DNA from 2 places in the Streptomyces sp. NPDC051569 genome. Region 2 is predicted to be linked to the other one. Evidence: riboswitches for the same ligand, from Rfam matches in the RefSeq annotation. Region 2 holds a riboswitch; the other holds the start of a gene.

Region 1 (15,334 bases), on a different contig from region 2:
GGCCGTATGCCCGCCCAGCAGCCCGGCGCGCAGGTGCCGAAGAAGAAGGTCATCTACAACCAGAAGGAGATCGACCAGCTCGCCGCGTACGTCGCGTCGCTCGGTGCCGGTCCGATCATCCCGACCGAGCAGCAGTACAGCCCCGACGGCGCCGACATCGCCAAGGGCGGCGACCTGTTCCGTACCAACTGCACCCAGTGCCACAACTTCACCGGCGAGGGCGGCGCACTCACCCACGGGAAGTTCGCCCCCGGCCTTGAGGGCGTCAGCCCGAAGCACCTGTACGAGGCCATGCAGACCGGCCCGCAGAACATGCCTTCGTTCCCCGACAGCACCCTGCCGGAGCAGCAGAAGAAGGACATCATCGCCTACGTCAAGGCGGTGAACGGAGACCAGACCGAGAGCCCCGGCGGGCTCAAGCTGGGCGGCCTGGGCCCGGTCAGCGAGGGCTTGTTCGCCTGGATCTTCGGTCTGGGTGCTTTGATCGCAGTTGCCATCTGGGTCGCGGCCCACACCGCTAAGGCCAAGAAGTCATGAGTAGCCAAGAGAATCCAGAAGAGAACCTGCCGCACGAGCAGGGCGCCGGACACAGCCAGGTGCGGCGAGCGGGCGACCCGTTCGCCGACCCGGGCCTGCCGGCCCACCAGCCGCGGATCCAGGACATCGACGAGCGCGCGGCCAAGCGGTCCGAGCGCGTGGTCGCCTTCCTGTTCCTGCTGTCGATGGTGGCGACCGTCGCCTTCATCGCCTCGTTCGTGGCGTTCCCGGTCGACAAGAGCGTCTTCATCTGGCCCATCGGCCACGTCAGCATCCTGCACTTCTCGCTGGGTGTGACGCTGGGTATCGCCCTCTTCTGCATCGGTGCCGGCGCGGTCCACTGGGCCCGCACCCTGATGTCGGACGTGGAGACCCCCGCCGAGCGCCACCCGATCGAGGCGCCGCCCGAGGTCAAGGCGCAGGTCCTGGCGGACTTCGCGGCGGGCGCGGCCGAGTCCGGCTTCGGCCGGCGCAAGCTGATCCGCAACACGATGTTCGGCGCGCTGGCGCTGGTGCCGCTCTCCGGTGTGGTGCTGCTGCGCGACCTCGGCCCGCTGCCCGAGAAGAAGCTCCGCTCGACCCTGTGGGCGAAGGGCAAGGTGCTCATCAACATGAACACCGATGAGCCCCTGCGTCCCGAGGACGTCATCGTGGGCTCGCTGACCTTCGCCATGCCCGAGGGGCTGCACGAGGACAGCGAGGAGTTCCAGAAGGAGATCGCCAAGGCGGCCCTGATGATCGTCCGTATCCAGCCGGACGAGATCAAGGACAAGCGCGAGCTCGAATGGTCCCACCAGGGGATCGTGGCGTTCTCGAAGATCTGTACCCACGTCGGCTGCCCGATCAGCCTGTACGAGCAGCAGACGCACCACGTGCTCTGCCCGTGCCACCAGTCCACCTTCGACCTCTCCGACGGCGCCCGCGTCATCTTCGGCCCGGCCGGTCACGCTCTTCCGCAGCTGCGGATCGGCGTGAACGCTGAGGGCAACCTCGAAGCGCTCGGCGACTTCGACGAGCCCGTCGGCCCTGCCTTCTGGGAGCGCGGATGAGTACCGCTGACAAAAACAACCGCAAGGCACCTGCCGGTGAGCGGGTCGCCGACTGGGCGGACGGCCGGCTCGGCATCTACGGCCTGGCCAAGGCCAACATGCGGAAGATCTTCCCGGACCACTGGTCCTTCATGCTCGGTGAGATCTGCCTCTACAGCTTCATCATCATCATCCTCACGGGTGTGTATCTGACGCTGTTCTTCCACCCCTCGATGAACGAGGTCGTGTACCACGGCGGTTACGTCCCGCTCCAGGGCGTGCGGATGTCGGAGGCGTTCTCCTCCACGCTCGACATCAGCTTCGACGTCCGTGGCGGTCTGCTCATCCGGCAGATCCACCACTGGGGCGCGCTGATCTTCGTCGCGGCGATGATCGTGCACATGATGCGCGTGTTCTTCACCGGCGCGTTCCGCAAGCCGCGTGAGATCAACTGGATCTTCGGCTTCCTGCTGCTCGTCCTGGGCATGTTCACCGGCTTCACCGGCTACTCGCTCCCGGACGACCTGCTCTCCGGCACCGGTGTCCGCTTCATGCAGGGCGCGATCCTGTCCGTACCGATCGTGGGTACGTACCTGTCGATGTTCCTGTTCGGCGGGGAGTTCCCCGGCGGCGACTTCGTGGCCCGGTTCTACTCGGTCCACATCCTGCTGCTGCCCGGCATCATGATGGGCCTGCTGGTGGGCCACCTGATCCTGGTCTTCTACCACAAGCACACCCAGTTCGCGGGCCCCGGCCGGACGAACAACAACGTCGTGGGCATGCCGCTGCTGCCGGTCTACATGGCGAAGGCCGGAGGCTTCTTCTTCCTGGTCTTCGGCATCATCTCGGTGGTCGCGGCGATCGCCACGATCAACCCGATCTGGGCGATCGGCCCGTACCGCCCGGACCAGGTGTCCACCGGTGCGCAGCCCGACTGGTACATGGGCTTCTCCGAAGGCCTCATCCGTGTCATGCCGGGCTGGGAGATCAACTTCGGGGGCCACACCCTCGTCCTGGGTGTCTTCATCCCGCTGATCATCTTCCCGCTGGTGCTGGCCGCGATCGCGGTCTACCCGTTCATCGAGTCCTGGGTCACCGGGGACAAGCGCGAGCACCACATCCTGGACCGCCCGCGCAACGCCCCGACCCGTACCGCTTTCGGTATGGCCTGGCTGACCTGGTACTTCATCCTGCTGGTCGGCGGCGGCAACGACATCTGGGCGACGCACTTCCACCTCTCGATCAACGCGATCACCTGGGTGGTCCGGATCGGGTTCTTCGTCGCACCGGTCATCGCCTTCGTCGTCACCAAGCGGATCTGCATGGGTCTGCAGCGGCGCGACGCCGAGAAGGTGCTGCACGGACGCGAGTCCGGCGTCATCAAGCGGCTGCCGCACGGTGAGTTCGTCGAGGTGCACACGCCGCTCGACCAGGGCGACCTGTACAAGCTCACGGCGCACGACCAGTACGAGCCCGCCGAGATCGGCCCCGAGGTCGACGAGAACGGGGTCGCCCGCAAGGTCAACCCCGCCGAGAAGCTCCGTACGAAGCTCAGCAAGAGCTACTACGGCGAGGGGAACCAGATCCCCAAGCCCTCCGCCGAGGAGTACAACGAGATCACGAGCGGCCACGGCCACCACTGATCCCGCCCGGCCGCCGGCGGTCGTCACCACCGAGGGCCCCGGCCCGGTATCCCGCGAGGGAACCGGCCGGGGCCCTCGGCGTACCCGGTCCTGCGCGCCGGGGTACGCCGATAGGCTTGCGGCGGGCCGCACAAGGTCACGCACCCGTCACCGGACACCCAGGAGCGAGCATGAGCGCTGTTACCCCCGTCGGAGGCGACACCGTGGCGGCCCGCACCTGGCCGGGCGTACTGAACCCCCTGCTGCGCGGCGAGAACCTGACCACGGACGACACCGCGTGGGCCATGGACCGCATCATGAGCGGCGAGGCCACCGACGCGCAGATCGCCGGTTTCGCGGTCGCGCTGCGGGCGAAGGGGGAGACCGTCGACGAGGTCTCCGGGCTGGTCCGCACCATGTACGAGCACGCCAACACGATCGAGGTGCCGGGCCGCACGGTCGACATCGTCGGGACCGGCGGTGATCTCGCCAAGACCGTCAACATCTCCACCATGTCGGCGATCGTGGTGGCCGGCACCGGCGCCAAGGTCGTCAAGCACGGCAACCGCGCTGCCTCCTCGGCGAGCGGTGCCTCGGACGTCCTGGAGAAGCTCGGCGTCAATCTGGAGCTGACGCCCCGGCGGGTCGTCGAGGTCGCGGAGGAGGCGGGGATCACCTTCTGCTTCGCGGTGAAGTTCCACCCCGCCCTGCGGTACGCGGCCAAGGCCCGTAAAGAGCTCGGCGCGCAGACCACGTTCAACATCCTCGGCCCGCTCACCAACCCGGCCCGGGTACGGTCCCAGGCCGTCGGCGTGGCGGATGCGCGGATGGCGCCCATCGTGGCCGGAGTGCTCGCGGGCCGGGGCAACTCGTCGCTGGTCTTCCGGGGCGACGACGGGCTCGACGAACTGACCACCACCGCCACCTCACGGGTCTGGATGGTCCGGGACGGCAAGGTGACCGAGGTAGCTTTCGACCCCCGGGACGTCGGCCTGGAGCTGGTGCCGGTCGAGGCGCTGCGCGGTGCGGACGCCTCGTACAACGCGGATGTCGCGCGCCGGCTGCTGGCCGGGGAGACCGGCCCCGTACGGGACGCCGTGCTGCTCAACTCGGCGGCGGCGCTGGCGGCGCTGGATCCGACCGGCGACTCGCTGGAGCTCCAGCTCGCGGCCGGGATCGCCCGGGCGGCCGAGTCCATCGACTCAGGGGCGGCGAAGCGCGCCCTGGAGCGCTGGGTCGCGGCGAGCAACAGGTAGCCGAGGTCAGGTGCGCCCCGCCGGCGGTGGGGCGCACCGGGCGGTCTCCCGTGCCCTGAGTCCCGTTCTCCTGAGCCCCGTTCTCCCGCGTCCCGTCGTCTGCGTCCCGTCTCCCGTGTTCCGTCTCCCGCGTCCCGTCTTCTGTGTCCCGTATCGCGGACACCACTTCGGGGCGCCTCACCCCCTGTGCCATACTCTCGGCCAAGGTCATGAGTGACAGCGATTAAGGCCCCGGCTCGCTGTCCGGCAACCCTCCGTCCGTGGCGGGGTGCCCCGGGTGAAGACCAGGCCGTGGGCAGCAAGGCTCACGGCAAGCGCGGACCCCTGCAACCTCTGGGGTCCTGGTCCTCAAGGGAGCAGTCTCGTGAGCAAGCGAATGTGCTAGGGCTGTCAGCCCTCTTCTTCAGCCCACCTCCGCACGGTGATCTCCGTGTGTCGAGGCATTCCCCGCATCGGCCCTGAGCGCCTGGTTCCGTGACGTCGTCCGTCGTGTCGTCGTCCGTCGTGCTGCCGTGGCGTCGTGCCGCCGTGCGGGTCCTTGAAGCCGTTCCGACTTGTCCTGCCGGGAGAAACCGCCATGTCCGCATACCCGCACGCCGCCGCCACGACCGTCCAGCCCGCCGAAGCGGCCGAGTCCGCCGACATCCCCGCCTGTGCCGCGCCGCTGCCGGTGCTCGGGCGCGATGTCACCGTCCCCCTCGTCACCGGCGGCGAGGTCACCTATGCCGCGCTCGACTACGCGGCCAGCGCCCCGGCCCTCCAGCGGGTGTGGGACGACGTCGCCGCGTACGCCCCGTACTACGGCAGCGTGCACCGGGGCGCCGGGTATCTCTCGCAGCTGTCCACCGACCTCTTCGAGAACAGCCGCGCGGTGGTCGCGGAGTTCCTCGGCTGCCGCCCCGGTGACCAGGTCGTCTTCACCCGCTCGACCACCGACTCACTGAACCTGCTGGCCGCCGTGGTCCCGGCCGGCTGCGAGGTGTTCGTCTTCGAGACCGAGCACCACGCGTCGCTGCTGCCCTGGCGGGACGCCCGGGTGACCTACCTGAACGCGCCCCGCACCCCCGCCGAGGCCGTCGCCACGCTGGAGCGGGCGCTCGCCGGGCGGGATCCGAAGGCCCCGGCGCTGGTCTGTGTCACCGGCGCCTCCAACGTCACCGGTGAGCTGTGGCCGGTACGGGAGCTGGCCGCCGCCGCACACGCGCGGGGCGCCCGGATCGTCCTCGACGCCGCGCAGCTCGCGCCGCACCACCCGGTGGACATCGCCGCTCTCGACGTCGACTGGGTCGCCTTCTCCGGGCACAAGCTGTACGCGCCGTTCGGCTCCGGGGTGCTCGCGGGCCGGGCCGACTGGCTCGGTGACGCGGAGCCGTACCTCGCCGGCGGCGGCGCCAGCCGGAAGGTGGTCCGGCGCGCGGACGGCGGGGTGGATGTCGACTGGCACACCACGAGCGCCCGTCACGAGGCCGGTTCGCCCAACGTCATCGGGGTGTACGCGATCGCCTCGGCCTGCAAGGCCCTCACCGAGGCCGGCTTCGACGCCCTGGCCGCCCGTGAGCAGCGGCTCGTCGGACGGGTGCGCGCCGGTCTCGCCGGGGTTCCCGAGGTCCGGGTGCTCTCGCTGTTCGGCGACGACGCCCCCCGGGTGGGCGTCCTGTCCTTCGTGGTCGAGGGGTGGAACAGCTCGCACTTCGCCGCCGCGCTGTCGGCGGAGTACGGCATCGGCGTCCGGGACGGTCTCTTCTGCGCCCACCCGCTGCTGCGGACCCTGCTGGACAGCGACCCGGGGGAGGCGGGGGAGTGCGGCGCCCCGGAGGCCGAGCCGGGCGAGCGCTCGCTCAACGCCATCCGGGTCAGCTTCGGCGCCGGCACACCGGACGAGCACGTGGAGCGTTTCGTCCGCGCGGTGACGGAGCTGGTGCGCGAGGGTGCGCGCTGGAACTACCGCACGGAGGACGGCCGTTGCGTCCCCGACCGGGACGGCGCGGCGGCCTGACCCGTGACCGGGAAGGCGGCGGCCCGACCCGCAAGCGGCAAGGCGGCCCGAGGGCCTGTCCGGGATCTTCGCCGGACGGGTCTCAGGCGTCGAGCCCGATGGCGAAGGCCGCTTCGAGGTCGTGCTGCGAGTAGGTGCGGAACGCCACATGCGTGTCGGTGGCCTCGACCCCCGCGATCTTGCTGATCCGGCCGGGAATGACATCCGCCAGATCGTCGTGCTTGGCCACCCGCACCATGGCGATGAGGTCGTACGTGCCGGTGACCGAGTAGACCTCGCTGACGCTGTCCAGCGCGGCGATCGACTCGGCGATCTCCGGGATCCGGTCCACGCTGGTCTTGATGAGCACGATCGCGGTGATCACGGTTGGCGTTCTCCCTCGGTGGCCCCGGTTTGGATCCTCACTCTAGCGCTACGCCAGTACCGCGCCCCGGCGTAGAGGAAGCCGGCGCCGAAGCCCACCAGATGCGCGAGATAGGCGACCCCGGGCCCGGCACCCGCGCCGCGCGCCGCCAGCCACTGGAGCACGAACCAGAAGATCAGCACGATCCAGGCGGGGAAGCGCAGCGGCAGGAAGAGGAGGAACGGGAAGACGCTGGTGACGCGCGCCCGGGGAAAGAGGTAGAGGAAGGCGCCGAGGACCCCCGAGATCGCCCCCGACGCTCCCACCAGGGTCTGTTCCGACGTGGCGTTGGCCACGGCGTACGCGGACAGGGCGAGATAGCCGACGGCGAGGTAGAAGAGCGCGAACCGCAACCGGCCCATGCGTTCCTCGGTCATCGCCCCGAAGACGTAGAGGAAGAGCATGTTGCCCAGCAGATGAAGCCAACTGCCGTGGACGAAGAGCGCGGTCAGGGGGGTGAGGAGGGCGCGCGGGGAACCGGTCGTCAACTCGCCCGGGATGACACCCCACCGTTCGAAATACGCGCTCTGCGCGGCCAGGAGGGCGTCGCCTCTCCCGAACGCCGGATTGAAGCCCGACAGCGGGCTGACCAGGAAAGCCAGACAGCAGAGGCCGATCAGTCCGTAGGTCACCACCGGTCCGCCGGCCGTCGTCCGCGTATTGATCACGGACAGAGCATGGCTTACCCGGACCGAACGGCACGGAGTGCCTCGCCGCCCCGTGGGGTACCCGTGAGGCCGTAGGGTTACGAGGAGTACATCCGCCAGTTCGAGGGCGTACGGCGGGAAGCCGCACGAGGGACGACGAAAGAGGACCGCGACGATGACGACGGTGCCCCAGCCGACGGACGCCACGCGATGGCGCTGCACCCTGTGCGGGAATCTCACGCGCTTCGACGTGACCCGGTCGTCGAAGGTCGTCGAGTACGTCCATCTGGACCTGGCCGGGGAACCGAACGTCGAGGAGCGCGAGGTGGTCAGTGAGACCATCGAGTCGGTGCGCTGCCGCTGGTGCAACGCGCTGGATCAGATCGAACTGGTGGACAGGCCGGGTGCCGGTTCCTGACGGAGCGGCCCAAAAAGGGTAGTGGGGTGACGGATCGTGGAGCAGCCCGCGAGCGGAGCTGAGCCGGCCGGTGCGGCCGGCGGTGACGCCGCCGAGGCGCTCGACCGCCCGCTCCCGGACGGGGTACGGCGCCGGGTCGTGGCGTTGGTCTCGGACGCCTTCGGCGGACTGACCGTCAGCGAACTGCCCGCGCAGCTACGGCAGTACGCCCGCTTCACGCCGAACAGGCGGTCGAAGTTCGCGGGCAACGCGATGGCCGCCGCGCTGGAGAGCGACCCGCTCTTCCGGCAGCGCATCGGGGAGCGGATCGGCCAGTCGCAGCCCGAGCTGGCCGCCGCTCTGGGGTCGGGATCGGCGCCCGCCGCGGCCGATCCTGTCGACGTGGCCGCCGCCGCGTACGTGCTGCGGCCCCCCGGATGGGTGAAGTTGGTGGCCGCCGCGGGCGAGGAGGCCCAGCGCGCGGACGCCGAGCGCGCCGACGAGGAGACCCGGCGCGAGGTGGAACGGCTGCGTGCGGAGCTGGTCGCGGCCCGGACCCAGACCAGGACGGAGACCGAACGGCTGCGCGCGGAGCTGGAGGCGGCCCGCAAGGAGGCCGAATCGCTCCAGCGCAAGCTGCGCAGCGCCCAGAGCGACATCAAGCGGGGCGAGGCCGCGCTGCGCCGTACGAGAGCGGAGTCCGAGGCGGTCAGAGCCGAGGCGGCCGCGCAGGTGTCGGCCGCCGAGAGCGAGACACGCCGGATCAGGGCACGGCTCGGCGAGGCGGAGTCGGCGGTCGAGGCGAGCCGCCGTTCCACCCGGGAGAGCCGTTCGGTCGAGGACATGCGGTTGCGGCTGCTGCTGGACACGGTGCTGGAGGCGGCGCAGGGGCTGCGGCGTGAGCTGGCCCTGCCGCCCGCCGCGAGCCGGCCCGCCGACACCGTCGACGCGGTCGAGCCGGGCCGGATGTCGCCCAAGGACATCGCGGCGCGCGCGCTCTCCGAGACCGATCCCGCGCTGCTTGACCAGTTGCTCGCGCTGCCGCAGGCGCACCTGGTCGTGGACGGCTACAACGTCACCAAGACCGGTTATCCGACGATGCCGCTGGAGAAGCAGCGGCTGCGGCTGCTCGGCGGACTCGCGATGCTCGCGGCGCAGACGGGCGCCGAGATGACCTGTGTCTTCGACGGTGCGGAGCTGGCGGCGCCGGTGTTGCTCGCGCCGCCACGCGGTGTTCGTGTGCTGTTCTCCAAACCAGGGGTGACCGCCGACGAGTTGATCCGTCAGCTGGTCAGGGCGGAGCCGGCGGGCCGGCCGCTCGTGGTGGTCTCCACCGACCGGGAGGTCGCGGACGGAGTGGCGCGGGCCGGGGCCAGGCCCGTCGCGTCCGCCTTGCTGCTGAAGCGGCTTTCGCGCGTCTAGCGCCGGTCGCGGCACCGGTGTGGTTCCCGGCGCACTGGCGCCGTTCCCGGCAGGCTTCGTCCCGGCGTCAGTGCCGCTTCCGGCAGGGTTCGCCCCGTCGCGATGTCCTTTCGGGGTAAACATCGCCAGTCGCGGCACTGGTCAACCGATGCGTGTAATGCCCCAATTGGCCGGTCGGTGGCGGAGCGCAGTGTCAAATGCCCATCACTGCCCGTATGGCGTCCGGAAATTGTGTTCTTCCTGACTGAGATTTTCCTCGTCAGGATTTGAACTGATCACAAGTAGGTCACTAAGGTCGGGGTTCGAACCTTCGCGCGGTAGATCACCCATCCGGGGTGGCAGCGAAGGAACCGCCGATTTCACGCAGTTCATCCCAGTTCGCGGGGGAGTCGAACGCGTGGAGCCGGGGCCCCGTCCCCATCTGGCCCGGTAGGCGGCTGAGGAAGAAGGAGCTCGCCTTCGTGGCGTCCCACCGTCGTCCCAAGCAGCCGAGCCGCGCCCGTGTGACCGTGCTCACCGCGACCGCCGCCGCTGCCGTCGCCCTGACCTCCCAGGCCGCTCACGCCGATCCGAAGCCGAGCAAGAGCGACGTCAAGGAGAAGGTCGACAAGCTCTACGAGGACGCGGAGAAGGCCACCGAGAAGTACAACGGGGCCAAGGAGCAGCAGGGCAAGCTCGAAAAGCAGGTCGACGCCCTCCAGGACAAGGTCGCCCGCGGCCAGGACGAGCTCAACGACCTGCGCGACGGCCTCGGTTCGATGGCCAGCGCCCAGTACCGCACCGGTGGCATCGACCCCGCCATCCAGCTCTTCCTCTCCTCGGATCCGGACAGCTACCTGGAGCGGGCGTCCACGCTCGACCAGGTCAGCGCCAAGCAGGCCGAGTCGCTCCAGCAGATCCAGGCGAAGCAGCGCTCCCTCGCGCAGCAGCGCAAGGAGGCGCAGGCGAAGGTCAAGGACCTCGCGGACACCCGCAAGGAACTCGGCCAGAAGAAGAAGGAAGTCCAGAGCAAGCTCGCCTCCGCGCAGAAGCTGCTCAACACGCTCACCGCGCAGGAGCGCGCCTCCCTCGAAGCCGCCGACGCGTCCCGCGCCAACCGGGGCTCGTCCTCCCGCGTGGAGCTCGGCAACGCCGTGCCCGCGTCGCAGCGCGCCTCCGCCGCGTTCGCCGCCGCCCAGAGCAAGATCGGCACGCCGTACGTCTACGGCGCCAGCGGCCCCAGCTCCTTCGACTGCTCCGGGCTGACCTCCTGGGCGTACGCGCAGGCCGGTGTCTCGATACCGCGCACCTCCGAGTCCCAGGCCAACGCGGGCCAGCGCCTCGGGATGAGCCAGCTCCAGCAGGGCGACCTGGTCATCTTCTACGGCGATTACCACCACGTCGGCTTCTACGCGGGCAACGGCCAGGTGCTGCACGCCCCCAAGCCGGGCGCCAGCGTGCGCTACGAGGCGATCGGCAACATGCCCTTCCAGTTCGGTGTACGCATCTGACGCCCATCCGGCACATACGGGACCACCTGTCGCTGACACCGCCCATTCGGGCGAATTCCGGCAACTCCCGCTGACCCCGCGCCCCGCCGATGACCTGTGGTCTCCGGCGGGGCGTCACTGTGTGTGCCCGGAAGGGTCGTTGGTCGCTCCGTAGTCGCCCGGCTACTGTCTGCCGCACGCGGCTCCGGCCATCGGTCCGCCCGTCGGGCGGCAGGGGCCGCGTGAGTGCGTACAGCGGAAGGGAGTGCGGCTTCCTGTGGTGTCCCATCGCCGTCCTTCACAGCCCGGCCCCACCCGGAGCGCCCGGGTGAGCGTCCTGTCCGCCGCGGCGGCCACGGCGGTCGCGGCTCTCGCGGCCGCCCCGGCGGGCGCCGAACCCCACGAGACGCCCGAGGCCGCCGCGGCCAGGGTGGATCAGCTGTACGAGCAGGCCGAAGAGGCCACCGAGCTGTACGACTCCGCCACCGAGCGCGCCGAGCGGCTGCGCACCCTGGTGGACCAGGCGCAGGACAGCGCGGCACGCGGCCAGGACCGGATCAACCGGATGCGCGGAGCGCTCGGCTCCGCCGCGAGCGCCCAGTACCGCACCGGCGGTATCGATCCGGGCCTCGCCCTGCTGCTCTCCTCGGACCCCGACAACTACCTCGACAAGGCGTCCGTCCTGAACCGGGCCGGGCAGCGCCAGTCCGGAGTCCTCCGGGAACTCCAGCAGGCTCAGCGCAAGCTGGGACGGGAACGTATGGAAGCCGCCCGCGACCTCACCGAACTGGAGCGCAGCCGGGCCGCCGTCACCCGCCACAAGCGCACCGTCGAACGCAAACTCGCCGAGGCGCGACGGCTGCTCCACTCCCTGCCCGCCGCCGACCGCGCCCCCTTCGGCCGGGCCTCCCGCTCGGGCCGCCAGGATCTGGCCCTGCCCACCGGCGGCGCCCCGGCCTCCTCGCGCGCCGCCGCCGCGGTGCTCGCGGCCCAGCGGGCCGTCGGACGGCCCTACGTATGGGGTGCCAACGGGCCGTCCGGCTTCGACTGTTCGGGGCTGACCCAGTGGTCGTACGCCCAGGCCGGCGTCGGACTGCCGCGCACCTCCCAGGCGCAGCGCGACGCCGGACACCGCGTCACACTCTCCGAGGCGCGGCCCGGCGATCTCGTGGCGTACCGCGACGACGCCAGCCACATCGGGATGTACGTGGGCAACGGCCAGGTGATCCACGCGCCCTACCCGGGTGCCAAGGTGCGCTACGACCCGGTCGGCATGATGCCCGTCTCCTCGGTCACCCGGGTCTGACCGCCGGGGCCGCTCGCCCCGCCGACCCCGTACGATCGGCCGGATGGCAGGTCAGAGGCGTACCGCGAGCGGACCCCGAGGCTCCGCGCGCCGACGTACGGCGGCGGGATGGCTCGCCGCCCTGCTGCTGGCGTCGGCCTGTACGGCTCCGGCGAAGGCCCCGGCCGCCGACACCGCCGCCGGGGACATCCGGCGGACCCTTGACCGCTGGGCGGCCGCCGTCCTGGACCGGGACGAGCAGGCGTATCTGGCGGTCCTCGACCCGTCGGCGGCGGCGCCGCGCGTCACGGAGCGTGCCGCATTCGAGAACCTCGCGGAGGTGCCGCTCAGCTCGTGGACGTACCGGGTCACCGACATCGAGCGCCCGGGATCCGGTCACCGGGCCCGGGTCCGCGCCGAGCTGCGCTACCGGATCGAGGGCTACGACAGCGCGCCCGTGCCGGTGCCCCGCACGCTGGAGCTGGCCGAGCGGGCCGGCCGCTGGTACGTGACGGCGGACCGGCCCGGCGAGGGCGGCGGCGAGCAGCTCTGGGAACAGGGCCGGGTACGGGTCGTACGCGGCGCCCGCAGCCTGGTCCTCGGCGTCGGGCAGGACACGGAGCGGCTGCGCGGGATCGCGGCGGACGCCGATCTGGCGGTACCCGCCGTGGACGGCGCCTGGCCCGGCCCGTGGGGCCGCCGGGTGGTCGTGCTGGTGCCGGGATCGCTGGACGCCCTGGGAAAGCTGCTGGGGGCGCCCGCCGGCGGTTACCGGGGGATCGCGGCGCTCACCACGGGCGGGGCCGGCGGGCCCGGAGCGGCCCCCGCCGACCGGATCATCGTCAACCCCGACGCGTACGCCACTCTCGGTGCCTTCGGGCAGCAGGTCGTCCTCACCCACGAGACCACCCATGTCGCGACCCGCGCGGCCACCTCGGCCGCCACCCCGGACTGGCTCTCGGAGGGCTTCGCGGACCGGGCCGCCTACCGCTCGACGGGCCGCGACGCCGGCGACATCGCGCCCGAACTCCAGCGCGCCGTCCGCCGGGGCGAGGTGCCCGCCGCCCTGCCGGCGGACGAGGACTTCGCCTTCAGCGGCGACGCCGACCGGCTGGCCCGCGCGTACGAGGGCGGCTGGCTGGCCTGCGAACTGATCGCCTCGCGGTGGGGCGAGCGGCGGCTCACCGATTTCTACCGCGCCGTGGGCGTCCACGGGGAGCGCCCGGGCGCCGTGGAGGACGCGATGAACGACGTCCTGGCCACGACACCGGAGGCCTTCACGGCGCGCTGGCGGACGTACCTGGTGGAGCGGCTGGGCTGACCGCCCCGGCCCGGTTCGCCGGCCGGTGCTCGCGGCTCCGGGGCCCGGACACCGTCCGCCGCCACAGCCGGTGGCAGGCGGTCAGGGCCGCCGCGACCAGCAGGCCGTTGCGCACGGCGAGCAGCAGGACCCCCAGCGGGTCGCCGATGACGACGTGGGTGAACAGCAGCGGGAATTCGAGCAGCGTCACGGCGGTGGCGGCCAGCACCAGCAGGGCCGGCCGGGCCATCCGGCTCGTCCGCAGGGTCAGGCAGACGGCGGCCAGGCCGACCAGCCACAGCAGGTACTGGGGGCTGATCACCCGGCTCGTGGTGGTGAACAGCAGCACCGCCGCGAACGCCGCGTCGCAGGGCGTGCCCGCGGTGAACGCGCGCGCCCGGAGCCGCCACAGCAGCAGCCAGCACAGCGCGAGCAGACTCAGTCCCAGCGCCGCCGCGCTGACCAGTGGCACGTACGGCCCGAGGAATTCCACCGACCCGTAGTGGAGCAGCACCCGGCCCTGCCAGCCGGTGTGCCGGGCCACCTGGAAGACCAGGCCGCCCAGTGACTCGATCTCGGTGCCCCGGTCGCGCTGGAAGGTGAGAAAGGCCAGAGCGCCCGGCAGCGTCGCGCAGCACACCGCGAGCAGCGCGGCGGCCGTCCCGGCGGCGCTCACCCATGAGCGGCGGGTGGCCCGGCCGCGTGGGGTGCCCAGCAGGAGCAGGACCGGCCAGACCTTCAGCAGCGCGCCGAGTCCGGCGAGCGCCCCCATCAGCCGGGGCCTGCGGACGCCCGCGAGGAGCGCGGCGACGGCGACCGCCGTCACCATCAGGTCGTAGCGCGCGTACGAGGTCGGGCCGAGCAGCGGCGCCCCCGCCACCCAAACCCACGCCCCCCGCCGGGACCCGCCGGGCCCCCGGCCCGCGCGCAGCAGCAGGACGAGGACCAGCGCGTCGCACAGGCACACCAGGGTGAAGAAGGCGGCGGCGTAGCCGAGGAACGGCAGGGCCGCCGGGGAGGCGATCGCGAGGGCCGCGCCGGGCGGGTACTGCCAGGTCACGTCCCGCAGCGGATACGTGCCGGCCCGCAGCACCTCGTACCAGCCCTGGTAGATCACCGAGACATCGACGGTGACGTCCGGGCCCGGGACCGTGACGGCCTTGACGGCGCAGAGCAGCAGCGCCGCCCTGGTGAGGGCCCACACCAGGGCGGCCGGGAGCCAGGCGCCGCGCGCCGCTGCCCGGGCCGCCCCGCGCCCGGCCGCTCCGACGGTCACTCCGCCCACGGCGGCGCCGCCCGGAGCCGTCCTGTCCAGGGCCGCCCCGCCCACGGCGGCGCCGCCCGGAGCCTCCTCGCCGCCGGCCTCCTCGCCCGTGACCATCCCGCTCATGACCATCCCGTCCGGTTCGTCCATGATTGCGAAAGTCATGATGCCGGGCGGGTCCCACCCTGAGCGACGAGGCGGGGCCGCCCGGTACTGTCTGCGGCGATGCACAAGACGCTGATCGTGACCAATGACTTCCCGCCCCGGCCCGGCGGCATCCAGGCGTTCCTGCACAACATGGCGCTGCGGCTGGACCCCGAACAGCTGGTCGTCTACGCGTCCACCTGGAAGCGCGGGCGCGAAGGCGCCGAGGCGACCGCCGCCTTCGACGCCGAGCAGCCCTTCACCGTCGTACGCGACCGTACGACGATGCTGCTGCCGACCCCGCGCGTCACCCGGCGGGCGGCGCGGCTGCTGCGGGAACACGGCTGTGAGTCCGTCTGGTTCGGGGCGGCGGCCCCGCTCGGGCTGATGGCGCCCGCCCTGCGTGCGGCGGGAGCCCGGCGCCTGGTCGCCACCAGCCACGGGCACGAGGCCGGCTGGGCGCAGCTGCCCGGGGCCCGGCAACTGCTGCGGCGCATCGGCGAGTCCACCGACACGATCACCTATCTCGGTGAGTACACCCGCTCCCGCATCGCGGCCGCGCTC
Region 2 (15,334 bases):
GCCCGGGGTGTCAGGCGGGCAGCGCGCGCAGCGCCTCCAGCTGGTCCAGGAACCACCGCTGGGGCGGGAGCGCCGTCGCCGCCGCCGCCAGGCGCTTCGAGCGTTCCGCCCGTTCGCCCGGGGGCATGCTCAGCGCCTGGTGGAGGGCGGCGGCCGTGGCGCTGATGTCGTACGGGTTGACGACCAGGGCGTCCTCGCCGAGTTCCTCGTAGGCGCCCGCCTCGCGCGACAGGACCAGTGCGCAGCCGTTCTCGGCGACCAGGGGGATCTCCTTGGCCACCAGGTTCATGCCGTCGCGGATCGGGTTGACGAGCGCCACGTCCGCCAGCCGGTAGGCGGCCAGGGAACGCGCGAAGTCGTCCTTGACGTGGAGGACGACCGGGAGCCAGCCATCCGTGCCGAACTCGGCGTTGATCTCGTCCGCGACGCGCTGGACCTCGGCCGTGTAGTCGCGGTAGACCGCCAGGTCCTGCCGGGACGGGTAGGCGAAGGCGACATGGACGACCTGTTCGCGCCACTCGGGATGGTCCGCCAGCAGCTGCCGGTACGCCCGCATGCCCCGCACGATGTTCTTGGACAGCTCCGTCCGGTCGACGCGGACGATGACCTTCCGGTCGGTGCCGCCGATCTGTTCGCGCAGCGACACCAGCCGCTCGTCCACGTCGGGGCGGTGCGCGCGCTCGCGCAGGAAGTCGGCGTCCGCGCCCAGGCCGTGCACGCCGATCCTGGTGTTGCCGGTGCCGCCCAGCAGCTCCGTACAGCAGGCGGTGAACGCGTCCGCCCACCGGCGCGTCAGGAACGCCGCCCGGTCCGCGCCGAGGATGCCGCGCAGCAGCTGCCGCGCGATGTCGTCCGGCAGCAGCCGGAAGTAGTCGACCGGCGCCCACGGGGTGTGCGAGAAGTGCCCGATCCTCAGGTCGGGGCGGAGCGCCCGCAGCATCCCCGGTACCAGGGCCAGGTGGTAGTCCTGGATCAGGACGGCCGCGCCGTCTGCCGCCTCGTCGGCCAGCGCCTCGGCGAAGGCGCGGTTGTACGTCTCGTACGAAGCCCACTGCGCGCGGAACTCCGGCCCGAAGGCCGGTTCCAGCGGCGTCTGGTAGAGCAGATGGTGGACGAACCAGAGCGTGGAGTTGGCCACGCCGTTGTACGCGTCCGTGTACACATCGGGCGCGATCCCCAGCATCCTGACCCGCTGATCGCCCGTGTCGGCCTGGTCGAGCCTGCCGCCCGTGCGCCGGACCGCCTCCCGGTCACCCGCGCCGAGCGCCGCGCACACCCACACCGCGTCCGCGTCGGACCCGATGGCCGACAGCCCCGAGACGAGTCCGCCGCCGCCCCTCTTCGCCTCCAGCGCGCCGTCGTCACGCAGGGTGTACGAGACGGGGCCGCGGTTGGACGCGACGAGGACCTGGGCGGGGGTCCGTACGGGGACCTGGGCGGGCTGCTCGGAGACCATGTGCCGAACCTAGCCCGTAGCCGAAACGCTCAAACGTACGGACATGCCCGCGCTGGGGTGAGTCGTGCCTCACTCGTCACGCTGCGCGTGCCCCGCCGGGGCGGCGACCCGGCACCTGACCTGGAGACCGGTCGTCACGCCGCGCGCCCGGCCGTGTACTCGGCGATCTCCAGCATCGGCGGCCGCTCCTCCGTGTCCACCGCGTGCGTCCTCGGTACGAAACCGTCCTCGCCCCGCTCGAACTGCGTCAGCCGCGGCCTCACCAGATGTGCCCGGGACAGCCGCAGCTGAGCCGTACGGTAGATGGCCGCCGCCATCCGCCCCAGCGCCCGTTCGTCCTGGTGGCGGTGGACGCGCACCCCCACGTCGACCTGCGCCAGCGCGTCGAGCCCCTCCGTGTCCAGCGCGTCCACCAGCAGGCCCAGCTCCACGCCGTACCCCACAGGGAACGGCAGCCGCTCCAGCAGCGAGCGCCGCGCCGCGTACTCCCCGCCCAGCGGCTGGACGAAGCCCGCCAGCCTCGGCCAGTGCAGATTCAGCAGTGGCCGCGCCACCAGTTCGGTCACCCGGCCGCCCTGGCCGCCACCCGCCGTCCCCCCGGCGGCCCGGCTCAGCGGCCGGTCGTACATCGCCTTCACGAACCGCACGTCCTGGTCGGTCAGCAGCGGCCCCACGATCCCGGAGACGAAGTCCGCCGAGAACTCCCGCAGATCCGCGTCCACGAAGCACACGATGTCCCCGCTCGTCACCAGCAGCGACCGCCACAGCACCTCGCCCTTGCCGGGCAGCGCGGGCAGTCGCGGCAGGATCGTGTCCCGGTGCACCACGCGCGCGCCCGCCGCCGCGGCGACCCGCGCCGTACGGTCGGTCGAACCGGAATCGATCACCACCAGCTCATCGACGAGCGGCGCCTTCTCCATCAGCTCACGCCGGATCACCGAGACGATCTCGCCGACCGTCTCCTCCTCGTCCAGCGCCGGCAGCACCACGCTCACCGTGCTGCTTCGCATCGCCTTCGCCGCCAGGATCCGGTCGAGCGGGCGGTCGGCCACGGACCAGGAACGCCTGGTCAGCCAGCGTTCCACCTCTTCCAGCACGGTCGGCACTCCCTGCACGTGATCCATCTCGCGGTGCGGACGACCATCTCAACCGCCCGCTACTTCCGTTACAGTCTTGAACAACACGAATGGCTGCCGCATGCCGGGGGCCGTTACGTGGAAAAACGCACCGGACCCCAGGTCCGGCGCCATACCGCTCATCCAGAGGGGCAGAGGGAACGGCCCGTTGAAGCCCCGGCAACCATCCCGCCGACCGCGAGGTCACGGTGGGGAAGGTGCCAATTCCGTCTCGCGGCGAAGTGCGTCGCGAGGAAGATGAGGAGAAAGGGCCTCGCCTCCATGGCTGTGCAGACCGTCCACCACGAATCCGCCTCCGGCGCCGTCGATCTCGGACCCGCCGCCGCCCTCTCGTGCCGCGAATGCGGAGAGCGCTTCGGCCTCGGTCCCCTTTTCGCCTGCGCCTCCTGTTTCGGGCCGCTCGAAGTCGCGTACAACCTGCCGAGCGGGGGCCCCGAAGAGCTGAAGAAGCGCATCGCGGAGGGCCCCGACAACATCTGGCGCTACGCCCCGCTGCTGCCCGTCCCCGCCGACGTGGCCACGAAGCCGAACATCAACCCCGGCTTCACCAAGCTCGTCAAGGCCGACAACCTCGCCCGCGAACTCGGCATCACCGGCTCGCTCCACGTCAAGGACGACTCCGGCAACCCGACGCACTCCTTCAAGGACCGCGTCGTCGCCATCGCCGTCGAGGCCGCCCGCGCCTTCGGCTTCACCACTCTCTCCTGCTCCTCCACCGGCAACCTCGCCGGCGCCGTCGGCGCCGCCGCCGCCCGCGCCGGCTTCCGCTCCTGCGTGTTCATCCCGCACGACCTGGAGCAGGGCAAGGTCGTCATGGCCGCCGTGTACGGCGGTGAACTCGTCGGCATCGAGGGCAACTACGACGACGTCAACCGCTTCTGCTCGGAGCTCATCGGCGACCCGCTGGGCGAGGGCTGGGGCTTCGTCAACGTCAACCTCCGCCCGTACTACGGCGAGGGCTCCAAGACGCTCGCGTACGAGATCTGCGAGCAGCTCGGCTGGCGGCTGCCCGACCAGCTCGTCATCCCGATCGCCTCCGGATCGCAGCTCACGAAGATCGACAAGGGCCTGCAGGAACTGATCAAGCTCGGCCTGGTCGAGGACAAGCCGTACAAGATCTTCGGCGCCCAGGCCGAGGGCTGCTCCCCGGTGTCCACCGCCTTCAAGGCCGGGCACGACGTCGTACGGCCGCAGAAGCCCGACACCATCGCCAAGTCCCTGGCGATCGGAAACCCGGCCGACGGCCCGTACGTCCTGGACATCGCCCGCCGCACCGGCGGCGCTGTCGAGGACGTGAACGACGAGCAGATCGTCGACGCGATCAAGCTGCTGGCGCGCACCGAGGGGATCTTCGCGGAGACGGCGGGCGGCGTGACCGTCGGTGTCACGAAGAAGCTCATCGAGGCCGGACTCCTGGACCCGACGCTCACCACCGTGGTGCTCAACACGGGCGACGGTCTGAAGACGCTGGACGCCGTGGCGCCGACGACCGGGCCGACTGCCACGATCCCCGCGAGTCTCGACGCCTTCCGCGCCGCCGGCCTGGCCGGCTGACCACGCCGTCCCCGTCCGGCCCGCTCCGGGCCCGCGCCCTGCCGGGCGGCGGGCCCGCCGAGCACCACCGCCCACCACTGAAGGAAGGCACCCCACCATGAGCGTCAAGGTCCGCATCCCCACCATTCTCCGTACGTACACCGGTGGCCAGGCCGAGGTCCCGGCGGAGGGAGCGAACCTCTCCGAGGTCATCCAGTCCCTGGAGGCCGACCACCCGGGCATCGCGGCCCGTGTCCTGGACGACCAGGGCAAGCTGCGGCGCTTCGTGAACGTCTACGTGAACGACGACGACGTCCGCTTCGAGCAGGGCCTGGAGACCGCCACTCCCGAGGGCGCGGGCATCTCGATCATCCCCGCCGTCGCGGGCGGTTGCTGACACTCCGTAACTCCCACGGCCCTCTCCGCAAGCGAAGCGGAGGGGGCCGTTCTTTATGGTTGAGCGCGATAGAGTAAGGGAACGCCCCTCCGCTCCACGCGCCCAACGCCCGTGAGAACGCGACAAGATGGGGCCGAACTCCCGGTGCCGTTTGCGCTTTAGGTGCGCTTTGCCCGGCCCGACTTGCCCTGGAACGCAGTGAATTCATCGCTATGCGTGTTCAGCCATGCCCAGAATTCTCGTCCGATTGACCTGTTGCAGAGGGCAGTTGGGCAGATACATTCAGCCGCGGTCGACGCGTTCCGGCGCGAAGTATGGCCCCGCGCAAGGGCCAGTAATAGGGGAGTTAGGCATGGCTCAGGGCACCGTCAAGTGGTTCAACGCGGAGAAGGGCTACGGCTTCATCGCGGTCGACGGTGGTGCGGATGTTTTCGTCCACTACAGCGCGATCCAGATGGACGGTTACCGCACCCTTGAAGAAGGTCAGCGAGTGGAGTTCGAGATCTCGCAGGGCCAGAAGGGTCCGCAGGCGGACATGGTCAAGCTCGCCGTCTGATCCCGGCGCGATCGGCCACCGACGCACTCACGCCGAGGGGCCCGTATCCCAGAGATGGGATACGGGCCCCTCGTGCGTGCCCGGCGTGCGCGTGCCCCGCTGCCCGTGCCCGTGCGCGTGCCCCGCTGCCCGTGCCCGCGCGCCCGCGCGCCCGCGCGCCCGCGCGCCCGCGCGCCTGTGTCCTCGCTGCTCGCGGGTGCCCGGACCGGGTGCGGTGGGTGCCGTCCGGGCGGTCTCCGCGAGGGGCGGTCGCTCGCCGGAGACGCCGGAGGAGCTTGCACTCTCGGGGGTCGAGTGCTAATCATTGGCGTTAGCACTCTGCAAGTGAGAGTGACAACTTATGGACCGGGTCGGTGAGGCCCGAAGAGCCGGCGGGGCAAGGAACCGCATGGCTCTCAGGCCGTCCGTCGCGGGCGCCGACACGGTCCGGAGCAATCCACCCCAGTCCGGGAGGACCACTTCACATGGCTAAGATCATCGCGTTCGACGAGGAGGCACGGCGCGGTCTCGAGCGCGGGATGAACCAGCTCGCCGACGCCGTCAAGGTCACCCTTGGTCCCAAGGGCCGCAACGTCGTCCTCGAGAAGAAGTGGGGCGCCCCCACGATCACCAACGATGGTGTTTCCATCGCCAAGGAGATCGAGCTCGAGGACCCGTACGAGAAGATCGGCGCCGAGCTGGTCAAGGAAGTCGCCAAGAAGACGGACGACGTCGCCGGCGACGGTACGACCACCGCGACCGTGCTCGCCCAGGCGCTCGTCCGTGAGGGCCTGCGCAACGTGGCCGCCGGCGCCAACCCGATGGCCCTCAAGCGCGGCATCGAGAAGGCCGTCGAGGCCGTCTCCGGCGCCCTGCTGGAGCAGGCCAAGGACGTGGAGACCAAGGAGCAGATCGCTTCGACCGCCTCCATCTCCGCCGCTGACACCCAGATCGGCGAGCTCATCGCCGAGGCCATGGACAAGGTCGGCAAGGAAGGCGTCATCACCGTCGAGGAGTCCCAGACCTTCGGTCTGGAGCTGGAGCTCACCGAGGGTATGCGCTTCGACAAGGGCTACATCTCGGCGTACTTCGCCACCGACATGGAGCGCATGGAGTCGTCCCTCGACGACCCGTACCTCCTGATCGTCAACTCCAAGATCGGCAACGTGAAGGACCTCCTTCCGCTGCTCGAAAAGGTCATGCAGTCCGGCAAGCCGCTGCTGATCATCGCGGAGGACGTCGAGGGCGAGGCGCTGTCGACGCTGGTCGTCAACAAGATCCGTGGCACCTTCAAGTCCGTCGCCGTCAAGGCCCCGGGCTTCGGTGACCGCCGCAAGGCCATGCTCAACGACATCGCCATCCTCACCGGTGGAACGGTCATCTCCGAGGAGGTCGGTCTCAAGCTTGAGAACGCCGGCCTGGACCTGCTGGGCCGTGCCCGCAAGGTCGTCATCACCAAGGACGAGACCACCATCGTCGACGGTGCCGGTGACAGCGAGCAGGTCGCCGGTCGCGTCAAGCAGATCCGCGCCGAGATCGAGAACAGCGACTCGGACTACGACCGCGAGAAGCTCCAGGAGCGCCTCGCGAAGCTGGCCGGCGGCGTGGCCGTCATCAAGGCCGGCGCCGCGACCGAGGTCGAGCTCAAGGAGCGCAAGCACCGCATCGAGGACGCGGTGCGCAACGCCAAGGCCGCCGTCGAGGAGGGCATCGTCGCCGGTGGTGGCGTGGCTCTGCTCCAGGCTTCCTCGGTCTTCGAGAAGCTGGAGCTCTCGGGCGACGAGGCCACCGGTGCCGCGATCGTCAAGCTCGCGCTGGAGGCCCCGCTCAAGCAGATCGCCGTGAACGGTGGTCTTGAGGGTGGCGTCGTCGTCGAGAAGGTCCGCAACCTGACGGTCGGCCACGGCCTCAACGCCGCGACCGGCGAGTACGTCGACATGATCGCCGAGGGCATCATCGACCCCGCGAAGGTCACCCGCTCTGCCCTGCAGAACGCGGCCTCCATCGCGGCGCTGTTCCTCACGACCGAGGCCGTCATCGCCGACAAGCCCGAGAAGGCCGGCGCCGCCGGTGCTCCGGGTGGCATGCCGGGCGGTGACATGGACTTCTGATCGACCCCAGGCTCCGGCCGCCGGTTGATCAACCGTCCTGACCGAGGGCGGCACCTCCTCTCACGAGGGGGTGCCGCCCTCGGGCGTTTCAGCGCGCGTAGTCCTGGAGTTTTTCGGTGTCCAGGGTGATGGCAACGGGACTCGGGAGCTTGACCGTGGCGCCGTACGCGTGGGAGACGCGATTCCGGTAACGGCCCTTTTCCGGATCGGTGTACACCACGACCTGCTCGGCGTCCCGGTCGATCAGGAGGTAGACGGGGATGCCCGCAGCGGCATAGCCGTCCCGCTTCTCCACACGATCGTGGCGATCGGTGTCCCGGTCGTGCGACGTGACCTCGACGGTCATGAGGACCCCGTCGGCCGGAGCCCATTCGCTGTGCCCGGCGAAGTTGCCGACTTGCGTCAATGTGCCGTCCGGGCGGGCACGGCCGTTGCGATATGTCTCCACCATCAGCCCCTGCTCCGGATAGAGGCCCAGTTCCGGGCGCTGCTGGAGACACTGCCGCAGCAGCCACATGATGATCTCACCGTGGTCGCCGTCCGGCACGGGCTTGACCTCTAGCTTTCCGTTGATGAATTCGAGCGTGACCGTCTCGGGCGTATGACGAGCGATCGCCTCGAAGTCCTCGACGGACATCTGGCCGATGTGGGCGCTGGAGCTGGGGGTCATGGTGTCGCCTCCTCGCCTCCATGGTGCCCCGGGCTGGTGTCGGCGGATCAACTGAACCGTCACACGGGGGTCCTTTCCGGGGGGCGGGACGCCGCCGCGCGGGCCTCGGCGGCCAGTGCCCGGACCCGGTCCGGGGGCACCGGGGACGGGCCGCGTACGGGTGCGGGCTCGCCCCGGCACGGGCCGCACTCGCCGTCGAGCAGGGTCTCGGGGCGGCCCGGGGCGCAGCACGTGGCGCACTCCAGGATCCGCAGCGCGGGCCGGGGGGCGATGACCGGTTCCGGTGGGAGCTTCTCCTCCAGGCGCTTACGGGTGAAGGCCGCCGGGTGGTGGATGACGGAGGGCAGTCCGTTGGTGAGGGCGCGCAGCACCTGCCGTTCGGTGGCGCCCCGCTCGAACCAGGTGGCGGTGAGCGGTTCCAGCGCCGTGCAGTCGGCGGCGGACAGCGACAGCGCGGGGGCGGTCCGGCCGAGCGCGGCGAGCAGGATGTAGGCGCGGGAGCGGGTTTGCCTACGGGCGGACGCCCCGTCGTCGGGCGGTACGTCACCGGAGATGAACGCGGACCACCAGGCGTTCGTGCGTGCGGTCCGGGAGAACCACGTACGCGTCACCCAGCGCGCCCCGTCCTCCGTGAAGAGGTGTTCGCGGCCCCGCCGCAGATGGCCGGTGGCCTGGAGTGTCCGCAGCGCGGTGCGCAGTGCGCACTGGCCGTACGGAAGGGCCTTGGCGAGGGTCTTCACGGACATGTCCGAGCCGTCCCGCAGCCGGTCGATGAAGGCGGCGACGGCCGCCTCGCGGCGCGGCAGGTGGGCGAAGTCGGCGGAGCCCCTGGGCGGTTGATCCGGGGTCGAACGCTTGCCGTAGCCGGGGTTGGCCATCGGGTGAGAAGCCTGCGGAGATGCCGCGAGGTCGGGCGGAGCCGGGCGCGACGGGTCGGGGGCAGCACTAAACTGGGTGTCAGCCATCAGATCGCTTTCTCAAGTGGTCGATCTTGTTGGTCAGGCCCCCGCAGGTGTTGTCGCACCGAGCGGGGGCTGTTTGCTCTCTGGGCACGCTAGAGCGCCGACACCCTCCGTGGCAAGCCGGTCACCAGGCGTCAACTCGCCAGTCAGTCAGGGTGGGTGGGTGGGTGGGTACTGATCCTTCCTGCCACTCCTTGTGAAGAGGGCTCGGAGCACGCGGCTTGAGCTCCGGGCGGCGCCCCGGACACCAGGCGGCCCCGGCTGCCCGTGGTGACCTGTCGGTCGGGTGGGCGGCCGGGGCCGGTGGGTGTGTGACGGGCGGTCAGCCGACCGGTACCGCGCGCCGTGCCGGGGTGTTGGTGAGCGGCCCGGAAGAGGCGTCGGCGGAGGGTTCCGGTGATCCCAGGAGGCCCGTGAGCGCGGCGCCCTCGGTGTCGGCGGCCCGCGCGAACAGGATGTCCACGTGGTCGTTCCGGGTGGCCGACCAGGTGGCCGCCGACCACAGACCCAGCCGCGCGGCCAGCGCGTGGAACTCCTCGGTGTCGGGAGCCAGGGAGCCGTCCGGCTCGGGCACGTCCGGGACGAGCCGCCGGTTCGGTACGCCCGTCACACGGACCGGCAGCACACGCCCCGGCACGGTGAGGAGGGCGGCGAGCCCGTCCAGGTCCGTCACCTCCGTCCCCCAGACCAGCGGGGCCGCCGAGGCCAGCGAGACGGTCCGGGCCGGGGACTTCGCCAGGACGACGTCGTACCGGTAGCGGGTCAGCTCGTTGCCGGTCGTCGCCCGCTTCGTCCGCACGTCGACGGCCGCGATCGCGTCGAGTCCGGCCGCGAGGGCGGTGAAGTACGCCGGATCGACGAGCAGTTCGTTCTCCGTCTCGACGGCCCGCGCCGTCAGTGCCCGCAGCGCCCCGGCGTCCGTACCGGCGGGTGCGCGGCGGAGCTGGACGGCGGCGGCGAAGCTCTCCTGGAGCCGGAGATTCCGTACGTCACCGATGAAGAGCCGGCCGCCGGGGGCCAGCAGCCGCAGCGCGCCGGTCAGGACACCGGTCAGATACTCGCCGCTGGGGAAGTACTGCACCACCGAGTTGATCACCACGGTGTCGAAGGAGCCCTCCGGCAGCCCGTCGGTGACATGCGCGGGCTGTGCCCGCAGCTCCACCCGCTGCTGGAGCGCGGGGTGCGCTTCGAGCTGCGTGCCGAGCGTCGCGATGGCCACCGGCGACAGGTCCGTACCGACGTACGTCTCGCAGTGCGGCGCGATCCGGGCCAGGAACACGCCGCTGCCGACGCCGATCTCCAGGACCCGGCGCGGGCGCGTTTCGAGGATGCGGTCGACCGTGGCGTCGCGCCACTCGCGCATCTCCGCGACCGGGATCGCCGACCCGTCGTAGCTGCTGTCCCAGCCGGTGAAGTCCTCGCCCATCGCGTCCCACGACCCGGTGTACGACGCGTCGTAGACGCTCTGCCAGGTGTCGAGCCATTCCTGCTCGGCGGCCGAGGCGGCCGAGGCGTTCGCAGGGGTGCGTGTGGTGCGTGTGGTGGGTGCGGCCGGTGCGGCGGTGGGCCCGGCCACCAGGACACCGGCGGTCCCCAGGAGCTTCTCGTCCGCGCGGCGCTGCTCGGTGTCCCGGTCCTCGATCTCGGCGTCCGGGACCGCGTCCGGCAGGGCGTCCTCGACGTACCGCAGCCGCCGGTTGAACCAGGCGCGCACGGTCCACAGGGTGAGAAGCAGGCCGCTGGTGATGACGACCAGCGCCAGACCCCGGCCGGGACCGGTGCCCAGGAGGGCTCCGAAGGAACCGGCCAGCGCGCCGCCGGGCAGCAGCATCGGGCGGAAGACGTGGTCGGCGAGCGGCCCGACGACCAGGTGGCTCAGCGGCATGGCCATCGTGACGATGGTGATGAAGATGGCCAGGACCCGGCCCTGGAGCTCCAGGCCGACCTTCCGCTGGAGCAGCGCGATCCAGTGACCGTTGATCAGGGATTCGGTGAACGCCATGCCGAACATGCCGGCGACCAGCAGCCACGGTTCCCCGGCGAGGCCGATCACCAGCAGCCCGAGGTTGTTGGCGCCCATGAAGAGGATCATGCCGTCGGTACGGCGGCGGGTGCCGCCCCAGATGCCCATGGCGACCGAACCGAGCACCGCGCCCAGGCCGCCCGCCGTGAGCACCACCCCGAGCGTGGAGATGTCGTACTCGATGAGGATCAGCGGGGTGATCAGGGCGAATCCGGCGGCGTACAGGAAGTGGTCGACGATGAAGTACCAGAGCATGGACTTCAGGCCGGGCCGCTTGGTGATGTACCGCCAGCCGTTCACGATCTCCGCCCGTACGGCTTCCTCACGGCGGCGGAACATCCGGTCCGGGAAGCGGACCAGCAGCAGCGTGCCCACGGCCACCACGAAGGTCGCCACATCGATGAGGAGGATCGCCGGAAGGGACATGACGCTCAGCAGTCCGGCCCCGAGCATCGGGGCGAACAGCGCGCCCGCTCCCGTACCGAGCTGGGTGACACCGCTCGCGTGGCCGAGGAACGGCTTGGGGACGAGCTGGGCGACGGCCGCCAGATACGCGGGCCGCTGGAAGGCGGCGCTGACCGAGGTCAGTCCGCAGAGCAGGTAGACGTACGGCATGTTCAGCCGGTCACCGGCGATCAGCCCGATCATCGCCAGCGTGGCGAGCCCGGCGCCCAGGTCGCTGAAGAGCATCACCTTGCGGCGGTCGTACCGGTCGGCCACCACCCCGGCGAGCGGCCCCAGCAGCAGGCCGGGCAGGAGGGAGACCGCCGTGACGAACGCGAAGTCGGTGATCCGTCCGGTCTGCTGATAGACCCACAGGCTCATCACCAGCTGGCTGAGCGCGCTGCCGACCGTGGAGACGAACTGGCCCGCCGCCACGGCGGCGAACCGGCCGAGGCTCGGCTTCGGCCCGGCGGGAGCCTGTGATGTACGCCGGGCGGCAGCCTGTGCCCTGTGCGCGGCGGGAGCCTGCGCCGTACCCGCGTCGGGGGCATCCGCCGTACGCGCGGCGGGGGCCCGTTCGGCCGGGGGTGGTGCCGGTGACTCGTCCGGAGCGCTCCTGTTCGCCGCCCAGCGCGCGAGTTCGGCGCCGAGCTGCACCGCCTGGTGTTTGAGGAAGCCGTGGCCCGCCTTGGGGATGACCGCCAGTTCGACGTCGTCGGCGTAGTGCTCCCACTCCTGGTAGCGCTCGGTGTACAGCTCGGTGACCCGGTCCTTGGAGCCGACCACGCTCAGCAGAGGGGCGCGCAGCACCCGCCCGGCGCCCTGGCCGCGTTCCTGGCTGAGGGTGCGCGCGTAGTAGTCCTCGGAGCCGCGCTCGTCGTGCCGGACGGACCGCATCGCGAAGGCGTACTCCTCCGGGTCGTCGAATTCCGACATCCCGCCGCCCAGCGCCCGGATCTCCTCCAGGATGGCGCGGTCGGAGACCAGCCGGTCGACCGGGAAGTGCCGGTAGACCCAGTCGAAGAACCGTCCGGGAAGGCGGGCCATCGGGAACATGGCGCCGATCGCCGCACCGGCCAGCGGGAGGCCCTCGGCCTCGGCCCGCAGCGCCAGTTCCACGGTGATCGCCGAGCCGTGGCAGTGCCCGTACAGATACAGCGGACCCGGCAGGTGCCGCATCTCGTCGAGGCACCGCTCGATGAGGATGTCGAAGTCCAGTGCCTGCTCGTCCGGACGGCTCCAGTCGCGGCCCGGGCTCTGGAGCGCGTACACCGACCAGTCGTCCGGCAGCGACCTGGCCAGCGGTTCGAAGGAGAGCGCCTGGCCGCCGGAGTAGGGGATGCAGACCAGGGTGGCGGCGAGGGGTCCTTCGCGGTCCGGCGTGAAGTGCTGGAGCAGCGAACCCTCCCCGCCGGGTGTCGTCTCCGTCGTCCCGGACCCGGACCCGGACCCGGATACGGATGCGGCCCCGGACCCGGATACGGCCCTGGCTTCGGTGCCGGTCCGCCGGTCGACGTGTTCGGCCAGCCGCGCCACCGTGGCGTTGCGGTACAGGTCCAGCAGCGCGACGCGTACGCCGCACCGCTGCTCGACGAGACGTACCAGCCGCAGCGCGGCGAAGGAGTCGCCGCCCAGCTCGAAGAAGCCGTCGTCCATCCCGACGCCGTCCCGGCCCAGCACCTCGCCCCAGAGCACGGCGATTTCCTTCTCGGTGCCGGTGCGCGGTCCGGCCGGGGCGTCGCCGGGCCCCTGCTCCGGCGGCTCCGGCAGCGCCTTGCGGTCGACCTTGCCGTTCGCGTTGAGCGGGAGCGCCGGAAGGATGACCGTCCTGGCGGGAATCGCGTAGTGCGGCAGGATCTCCTGGACCCCGCGCCGCAGTTCCTCGGCACCCGGCGGCCGGCCGGTGTCGGCCGGGACGGCGTACCCGACGAGCCGGGGCAGCCCCCGGGCGTCGGTCCTGATCGCGACCGCCGCCGCCCGGACCCCGGGCTGGGCGGCCAGGGCCGCCTCGACCTCGTCGAGTTCGATGCGGTGGCCGTTGAGCTTGACCTGGTCGTCGAGACGGCCCAGGAACTCCATGACACCGTCGGCACGCAGCCGCGCGCCGTCCCCGGTGCGGTACATCCGGGCGCCGGGCGCCGGAGCGAACGGGTCGGGGCGGAAACGCGCCTCGGTGAGATCGGGACGCTCGTGGTAGCCGGTGGCGACACCCGGGCCGCCGATCCACAGCTCGCCCGGCACGCCGAACGGCACGGGCAGCCCGTGCGCGTCGAGCACGTACAGCCGGTTGCCGGGGTACGGGCGGCCGATCGGCAGGGACGCCCCCGGGGCCTCGTCGCTGACGTCCCCCTCGAAGTAGGCGTTGTCGATGGTCGCCTCGGTCACCCCGTACGAGTTGACGACCCGGCCGCCGGGACCGAGCAGCGCGACGGCCCGGCGGTACTCGTGGACGTACCACTTCTCGGCGCCGCCGGCCAGCAGCCGCAGCGCGGGCAGCGGCTTCGCGAGGTCGAGCAGGCCGCGCAGCACGGTGGGGACCAGCTCGGCGACGGCGACCCGCTCGTCGTGCAGCAGGGTGTGCAGCGCCGGCGGGTCGAGGAGCGTCTCGTGCGGGCAGACAACGATCCGGCCGCCGGTGCCCAGCGCGCGCAGGGTCTCACCGACGAAGACGTCGAAGGAGGCGTTGGCGGCCTGGAGGTGTGTCCAGCCCGGCTCCAGCCCGTACGCGGAGCGCCACATGGCGACTGCGTGATGGAGATTGCCGTGCGAGACGACGACCCCCTTGGGCAGACCGGTGGTGCCCGAGGTGTAGAGCACGTACGCCGGATCGCCGGCGGAGACCCGCTCCCCGGCCGACGGCCTCTCGGGGCCGTCCTCGTCGGCTGCCGCTCCGGTGACGCGGACGACCGGGACACCGGCCGGCGGGGCGAATCCGGTCGACTCGTCGGTGACCAGCGCACGGGCGCCGCTGTCCGAGAACATGTGGCGCAGCCGCTCCGCCGGGTACTGCGGGTCCAGCGGTACGTACGCCGCGCCGGTCTTCCAGGCGGCGAGGACCGCGGCGTAGACCCACGGGCCGCGCGGCAGGTGGATGCCGACCCGGTCCCCGCAGGCGACACCGGCCGCGCGCAGCCGCCGGGCCAGCCGGGTGGCTTCCTGGTCGAGCCGGGAGTAACTCCAGTGCCGGCCCTGATGGGTGATGGCCGGCGCGTCCGGAGTCCGGCGGGCGTGCTCCTCGAACAGGGTGTGGACCCCGCCGGGTCCGTCCCCGGGTTCCTCCCCGGGTCCGGCCTCGGTGCCCGCCTCGGGTCCCGTCTCGCTGCCCGTCTCGCCGGGCGCGGCCGGGAGCGGCTCCGTGCTCGCGGTGCTGCCGGCGGCCAGGACCTCGCGGCGCCGTTCGGCCGAGAGCAGCGGGAGGCGGCTGATCGCCGTGCCGGGCTCGTCGAGCGCCCCCTCCAGCAGTGTCAGCAGCTGTTCGAGCAGCCGCCGCGCGGTCGCGTGGTCGAACAGCTCGGTGGCGTACTCGACCGAGAGCACCGGACCCGATGCCGGGAAGTCCAGCGTGACCGTGAGATCGAGCTTGGTGGTGCCCGGGAAGGTGTCGCCGAGATGCTCGACGGACACCGCGCCGTGCGTGGCCCGGGCCGCAGGGGTGTTGACGACGATCAGCATCACCTGGGTGAGGGGACCCCGGTCGGCGCGGTGCCGGACCGGCAGCGCCCGGACCAGCTCGGCCGTCGACTGGTCCTGGTGGCTGAGCGCGTCCACCACGGTCTCGGTCGCCCGCCGCAGGGCCGTACGGAAATCGGGGTCACCGGAGAGGTCGGTGCGCAGCGGAAGGATGTTGATGAAGGCGCCCACCCCGCGCTCACTCGCCGGATCGTCGCGGTGCGCGACCGGAGCGAGGACGGTGATGTCGGTGTGGCCGGTCAGCCGGGTGAGCAGGGTCCCCAGGGCGGCCAGGACGAAGGCGTTCGTGGTGGTCCCCGCCTGCCGGGCGGCGGCGTCGACGCGGTCCGACAGCGCCGGGTCGAGCCGGTGGTCGATCTTGGCGCCCGTGAAGGACC

Evidence for each region. A riboswitch is a leader RNA that binds a small molecule or an ion and turns the genes downstream of it on or off. The one in region 2 is predicted to bind S-adenosylmethionine.
Region 1: another riboswitch for S-adenosylmethionine. It lies ahead of ACIBAE_RS09065 (aminotransferase class V-fold PLP-dependent enzyme); the one in region 2 lies ahead of thrC (threonine synthase).

What each region holds. Positions count from the first base shown of each region.
Region 1 covers NZ_JBITDJ010000004.1:179,665-194,998, reverse strand. Annotated here, with positions in the region: gene ACIBAE_RS09085 (c-type cytochrome) at 1-537, shown strand, start outside; gene ACIBAE_RS09080 (Rieske 2Fe-2S domain-containing protein) at 534-1,586, shown strand; gene ACIBAE_RS09075 (cytochrome bc complex cytochrome b subunit) at 1,583-3,208, shown strand; gene trpD (anthranilate phosphoribosyltransferase) at 3,379-4,443, shown strand; SAM riboswitch class IV at 4,649-4,766, shown strand; gene ACIBAE_RS09065 (aminotransferase class V-fold PLP-dependent enzyme) at 5,021-6,439, shown strand; gene ACIBAE_RS09060 (Lrp/AsnC family transcriptional regulator) at 6,522-6,803, opposite strand; gene ACIBAE_RS09055 (rhomboid family intramembrane serine protease) at 6,800-7,510, opposite strand; gene ACIBAE_RS09050 (hypothetical protein) at 7,665-7,907, shown strand; gene ACIBAE_RS09045 (NYN domain-containing protein) at 7,944-9,308, shown strand; gene ACIBAE_RS09040 (NlpC/P60 family protein) at 9,770-10,798, shown strand; gene ACIBAE_RS09035 (NlpC/P60 family protein) at 11,055-12,083, shown strand; gene ACIBAE_RS09030 (hypothetical protein) at 12,127-13,383, shown strand; gene ACIBAE_RS09025 (glycosyltransferase 87 family protein) at 13,340-14,776, opposite strand; gene ACIBAE_RS09020 (glycosyltransferase family 4 protein) at 14,852-15,334, shown strand, end outside.
Region 2 covers NZ_JBITDJ010000008.1:185,303-200,636, forward strand. Annotated here, with positions in the region: gene ACIBAE_RS15565 (trehalose-6-phosphate synthase) at 11-1,456, opposite strand; gene ACIBAE_RS15570 (glucosyl-3-phosphoglycerate synthase) at 1,591-2,553, opposite strand; SAM riboswitch class I at 2,709-2,836, shown strand; gene thrC (threonine synthase) at 2,854-4,146, shown strand; gene ACIBAE_RS15580 (MoaD/ThiS family protein) at 4,244-4,522, shown strand; gene ACIBAE_RS15585 (cold-shock protein) at 4,875-5,078, shown strand; gene groL (chaperonin GroEL) at 5,543-7,168, shown strand; gene ACIBAE_RS15595 (Uma2 family endonuclease) at 7,257-7,838, opposite strand; gene ACIBAE_RS15600 (hypothetical protein) at 7,898-8,803, opposite strand; gene ACIBAE_RS15605 (amino acid adenylation domain-containing protein) at 9,123-15,334, opposite strand, start outside.